2 regions of the Anaerosinus massiliensis genome follow, and region 2 is predicted to be linked to the other one. Evidence: a T-box and tRNA genes for the amino acid it is inferred to sense, from the RefSeq annotation. Region 2 holds a T-box; the other holds one or more tRNA genes.
The links. The T-box of region 2 lies ahead of leuS (leucine--tRNA ligase). A T-box ahead of a tRNA ligase gene usually reads a tRNA of that ligase, here a tRNA-Leu.
Positions count from the first base shown of each region.

Region 1 (3,285 bases), 420 kb from region 2:
ATCTGTAAACTCTATGAAACCAGCCAAATTTATTCCCATCCTATCACTTATCAACAAAGCTACATAAATTTGCACAAACTTTTGTTGATAACTTCCTTTGTTCGTTTTTTACACGAATACAAAAACTGCATCCTATTGGTTTATTTCTTCATAAATCGCATATACTACTAAAAAAACAAAGGAAACATTATGAAAATAACAGCTTATCTTAACTGGATTTTGATATTGACATCTTTTTTAACAATTTTAATACTTACTTTACTGGTTTTGGCAAAACCTATTTTTCGGTTTGCAACAAAAAAAATAACCAATCATGCCTTAAATCTTTTACTTACAGAAACCTATACGAAAAATATAATCGAAATACTGCCCTCTTTTAAACGTTTTTCTATTCTAAATTTTTTAGAATTAAGCCTGCGTGCAGAAGAAGGAAAAATCATCAATCGCCCCCTTGGTTCCGTTAAACATTTTCCGGGCTATGATAACTTAATGTTCAATCCGCGCCAGCTTACAAAACTTTCACTTCCATTTGATACACCGATTGATATGTCTGTAACCATAGGTCCAAATGTACAAAAGCCTATGACGATAAAAATCCCCCTAATGATTGGCGGCATGGCCTATGGCTTATCCTTAAGCGAGGAAGCTAAGACAGCCTTAGCCAAAGCATCAAAACGATTACATACAGCCACTTGTTCTGGCGAAGGTCCTTTTCTGCCCGCAGAGGCAGCAGAAGCTGGCAAATTTGTTTTACAAATTTGTCAATGGTCGTGGGGTGCGAGAACCAACGAACAAATTCAATCGGCTGCTATGTTGGAAGTCAAAATGGGACAAGGTGCGGATCTAGGCACAACGACCATCGAAGCAGCAGACTTTGCCGGTAAAGCGCAAGTACTTTCGGGATTAAGACCAAATGAGAATGCAGTCTCTCTACCGGCACCACCAGGTGTTGAAAAAAAAGAAGATTGGCCGGCATTTATGCAAAACTTACGTCAGCGAGCCAACGGAATCCCAATTGCATTAAAACTTATGGCAACAGACCGAATCGAAAAGGAATTGGCTTTTGCTGTGGAACTAGGCTTTGATGCAATCGTAATCGGCGGCGCTGAAGGCGGCTCTCATGGAACACCGCCAATTAAGCAAGATGACTTTGGTATACCGGGGTTAATTGCTTTAACACGTGCAAAACATTACTTAGGCGATAGACCTATCAGCTTAATTGCCGCTGGCGGTTATTTTACACCGGGCCAATGTCTGAAAGCCTTAGCCTTAGGCGCAGACGCCATTTACCTCGGCACTGTCCCTCTATTTGCACTGACACATAATCAAATCGAAAAAATACTTCCGTGGGAACCGCCAACTACATTGGTTTATTATAATTCTTCAACGAAAACACAGCTAAACATAGAACAGTCAGCAGTCAGCGTAACAAATACCTTTACTTCCATGATTTTGGAAATGCAAGAAGCAATGCGTGCATTGGGCAAAGCCTCCTTAAAAGAACTAAGTTCTAATGATCTCGTTGCCTTAGACAGCTTCAGTGCAAAAGCGGCAGGGGTCAAACGAACCTCATTTTTAAGATAATAAACTGACGATGCCTCACACCGCCAACACAATAGATAAACTGCATAGCAAGTATTCAATCATTCACACTGCCGCTGTATCAAAAGTTCTGTAAATAAAAAAGAAACTCCTGAAAATTCAGGAGTTTCTTTTTTATATTCGCTAAATCATAACCAACAAACGCACGCGCTTGCAACTCAGATTTATTACATTTTAAGGTACATGGTGCCGAGGACCGGAATCGAACCGGTACGGATATTTCTATCCGCGGGATTTTAAGTCCCGTGCGTCTGCCAGTTCCGCCACCCCGGCATTATAAATGGAGCGGGTGAAGGGAATCGAACCCTCGTGACTAGCTTGGAAGGCTAGGGCTCTACCATTGAGCTACACCCGCATGCAATACTTAATTGCTTGTATATGTTAACATAAAAATCGCAGCTTGTAAATATAAAAAATGCAGAAATATAAATAAATTATCTTCGATTATCCAAATAACCGGCTGCAAGATCGGCCATATGGAGTAATGTTACAATTCTATGTTGTTCCATTGCTTTGGATAAAGATTGTGTTGTCGTATAATCTGATCCTGAAAAACTTCCCATATGCCAGCGTATCGCCATGATTTCATCCAAAGTCAGCGCAATAAATTGCTGCAGCATAATCACTGATTTTTCTCCGTGCCCCAACGGAACTGTATCATCAATTCGATAAAAAGCAACTTGTTCCCAAACGCCTTTTTCATTTTTTCTGTTACGATAATCAATTTTGTAAAAATTCACCTTACATATATCATGCAGTAAAGAAGTAATGATAACACTTGCTTCACTGATATCATCCAATTCATACATATGACAAAGTTTACTCATATGATCGTATACATCAAGACTATGTTCCAGCAAACCGCCTTCATACGCACCATGATACTTCGTACTCGCAGGTGCTGTAAAAAAATCTGTTTGGTTTTCTAAATAGTTTATAAAATTTTCTATGCCATCGCGATTCGTAGAACGTAATAAACTCAAAAACTTTTCTTTCAAAATCGTCACCTCAATCAAGTTAATAAAAACTTATTATATCATATTTATTTGCAACTTTTATCAAAAATTTTGCAATAAAATATACTATATCCAAATACCTCTTTTTTATTACACCTTGATGAACACTCGTAAGAAATCATAAAAATCACGTCTGCTTAATTGATACATGAATTAAACAGACGTGATTTTTTCATGCTTATATTTATTTGCTGGACTTCTCTACATCGCCCTAGTATGAATTTCTGTTATAATCTGGCCATGTCTGTCATCACTTAAATCATACAAAAACTTAATAACTAAAGCCGCACAAAAAATCGTAACCGCCGGATATAATAACAATAATCCTTTTATCCCTAATAAGGCTGTACCTGACTGCTGTGCATTCGGAATATAGCCAACTAAAGAAAGCCCTATTCCCGAAGCAAAACCCGATAAAGATTGGGCAATTTTACGAGAAAAATTGAAGAATGAAAAAGTAATACCTTCTCGTCTTTCACCTGTTTTCCATTCGCCATAGTCAATTGCATCAGATACAAATGCCCAAGTAATTCCATTCGGAATACTGATTCCAACGAAAGCAATACTTGCTAAAATTGTAAAAGTAATCAGATCTCCAGGAATCATAAAATTAATTAAATCTGCAATTGTACTAATTGCAAAACCAATTAAAGCCGTATTCTTTTTA
Region 1 is NZ_LT575483.1:939,389-942,673, forward strand. It holds gene BN6559_RS04815 (FMN-binding glutamate synthase family protein) at 190-1,584, shown strand; tRNA gene BN6559_RS04820 (tRNA-Leu) at 1,787-1,875, opposite strand; tRNA gene BN6559_RS04825 (tRNA-Gly) at 1,884-1,957, opposite strand; gene BN6559_RS04830 (HD domain-containing protein) at 2,037-2,600, opposite strand; gene BN6559_RS04835 (glycoside-pentoside-hexuronide (GPH):cation symporter) at 2,820-3,285, opposite strand, start outside.
Region 1: it encodes a tRNA-Leu, which carries the amino acid that the T-box ahead of leuS (leucine--tRNA ligase) is inferred to sense. The anticodon was not compared.

Region 2 (3,285 bases):
CCTACACATAGGATGGAAAGAATATCTAAATTTTTAAAAAATGAAAATTGTACTTCTTTTTTCGCTGCTTCAGCAATCATTCCTTTAGATGATTTTTTTACGCAGAAGAAGACAACGGGAATACAGCATGCTGAAAGTGCTGCAAACCAAAGCGCTGTACTGCGTACCCCGATGATATCGGATAGAAACCCGCCTAGCAGCATACCGAAAAGGCTACCGAGTCGGTAAAGACCATTATATAAACCCATTAATTTGCCACGATTGAGATCTGTAGCGATATCAAGAATTGTAAAGTATGCACCTAATCGTAAAAACGTCCAGGCTAGCCCCCAGAGACAGCGAACCAAAATAAATAAAAGAAAATTAGAGATGATACCATAACTGCTTGTCGTTAACACGGTTAAAAATATAGCAATTAAAATTCCAGTTCGCGCACTTAATTTTTTATATAAATAGCTGACGAAGGGATTGAGTGGCAGGCGTACCAGCCGATTTACAGATAAAATAATTCCGACTTGCCATAAAGAGTCTAATCCCATGTCTTTCCAATGTGTTGGTAAGACCACGTAAAGCATAGAATCTCCTATGAGGCATGATGCGGTAATGAAAGATATAACGATGATGGACTGGGATCTTTTAGTTTGCATATGGTAGCATCTCCATTATATTTATGTCATTTTTTGAGTAGATTATTGATTTGGGATTCTTTGTATAATATATATGATAATAAATCATAAGTCTACTATATAATTCTGCAATGCATAAATTTCACAAAGATGAGCAGATAAAATTGTTTTTGAATTTTTTACAACTAAGATGCAGTGGAACTGCACTTGCTTTATATACCAAGAAGTATCTAAATAAAATTAAGGTCTGTCATATTGAGAAATACCGTTGCCTGTTAAGGCAAAGGTATTTCTCAATATGACAGACCTTTTAGGATGAAAGAGGTAAAAGTATGGACGGATGGTATTTGTAAAAGGATTATTTGGTTGCAGCAGACCATTCTTCAAAGGATTTTAATATTTCTTCTTTTGCTTCGCTGACGACACCTCCGTGCCATTCTTGTCCGGTATCGCTATCATACCAAGTATCTTTCGCACTGTAAGTATCGCTTGGTAAAAGTTTTTCTTGAACTGCATTTAACATACCGTCAAGTAAACTTTGTTTTAAGCTCTTTCGCAGTAATTTTGTACCTTGTTTTTCAGTCGTATTTACTTCTATGCCATCATCCGATGCATTGAGTTCGATATGACTAAGTAATTTATTTTCAGAATTTGCTGTTAAAATAGCTTGTCTTGCTGCATTGATCGCTTGGTCATGTGAAATACTATCATCAATGACACTGATTCTGACATTGCCAATAATAAATTTGTACATAAGATCGCCTCCTTATGGGATTAATAAATTTTATGCAGGGATGAGAAATATAGAACAGAACGAAGTTGTTTGCTCTGGGGTGAAAATCCTACGAGAATGTTGACTTTAAAAGATTGAATACGCTATAATGAGAATTAGTAATTTTGTGATCATTATGATGATTTATAGATTAAGTATAATAAACTGATGATGTAGAGTAGTAGATGAGAAGAGCAGTCTCAGAAAATTGGCGGTTGATGTGAGCCAATCTGTAATTTTATTGAACTTGCTACAGAAGTTGTGAAAAAAGAGAGGGTGGTCAACTAAGTGATGATCATCAATCAGGGTGGTACCGCGATATAATCGTCCCTGGCTTATGCCAAGGGCGTTTTGTTTTTTTTGAATTATTTTATAGAATTAGCGTTTAAGATTGCTAAATATTTTGAGGAGGCACGAGGATGAACGAAAGATATTCACCGCAAGAGATTGAGAGTAAATGGCAGGAAAAGTGGCTACACGACGGTGCTTTTAAGACAGAATTAGATAGAAATAAGCCTGAATACTATGTACTTGAAATGTTTCCATATCCATCGGGAAATTTACATATGGGACATGTTCGTAATTACTCTATTGGTGACGTAATTGCTCGGTACAAAGTGATGCAAGGGTATAGTGTCTTGCATCCGATGGGGTTTGATGCTTTTGGTATGCCAGCAGAAAATGCTGCCATTAAACATGGTATTCAGCCTGCCGATTGGACGTTTTCCAACATTGAAAATATGAAACGTCAGCAACGTCAAATTGGTCTATCATATGATTGGGAACGTGAAGTTGCAACTTGTACACCAGAGTATTATCGTTGGACGCAATGGTTATTTTTATTATTTTATAAACGTGGATTAGCTTACAAGAAAAAAGCTTCTGTGAATTGGTGCAATCAATGTAATACTGTACTTGCAAATGAGCAAGTCATTGATGGTCAGTGTTGGCGGTGTGATAGTGATGTAGTGAAGAAGGACTTGGAGCAATGGTTCTTTAAAATTACAGACTATGCCGATGTTTTATTAGAGGATTTAAAGGAGTTAAAAGGATGGCCTGAGCGTGTAAAAACGATGCAGGAAAATTGGATTGGCCGTAGCCAAGGAGCGGAATTTAGCTTTGATGTTCCAGAATTCAGTGAGAAGATTCCTGTATATACGACCTGCCAACATACCGTTTTTGGTGTGAGCTATGTTGTGCTTGCAGCAGAACATCCATTAGTTGAAAAATTAATTAACGGCAAGAAAAATGAAAAAGAAGTTCGTGCTTTTATTGAGAAGGTTCGTAATCAAAGTGAGCTTGATCGTACATCGAGTGAAACTGAAAAAGAAGGAATTTTTACTGGTGCTTATGCAGTCAATCCATTTAATGGAGAACAAGTACCGATTTGGATTGCAAATTATGTATTGTTTGAATATGGAACAGGTGCAGTTATGGGAGTTCCAACCCATGATGAACGCGATTGGGCTTTTGCAACAAAATATAATTTGCCGAAAAAATTGGTTGTGAATAATGCAGAAGGCACTTTAGATGTTAAAGCGATGACTGGAGCTTATACCGAAGCCGGGACTTTGGTGAATTCCGGTACGTTTAGTGGAATGGATACCGAAACAGCGAAATTGGCCATTTTAGACTGGCTGGATCAGAATGAAATAGGACAGAAACGAGTAAATTATCGTTTACGTGATTGGTTAGTATCTCGTCAGCGTTACTGGGGCGCCCCTATTCCAATCATCTATTGTCCAGACTGTGGCATCGTACCAGTTCCAGAAAACGAACTACCAGTTATGCTACCGAAAAATGTAAAGTTTGAAGCTGGCGCAGTATCACCGCTTGCACAAGTTGAAGAATTTGTTAATTGCACTTGCCCGAAATGCGGGAAAAAAG
Region 2 is NZ_LT575483.1:519,705-522,989, reverse strand. It holds gene BN6559_RS02810 (MFS transporter) at 1-647, opposite strand, end outside; gene BN6559_RS02805 (hypothetical protein) at 985-1,380, opposite strand; T-box leader at 1,558-1,733, shown strand; gene leuS (leucine--tRNA ligase) at 1,818-3,285, shown strand, end outside.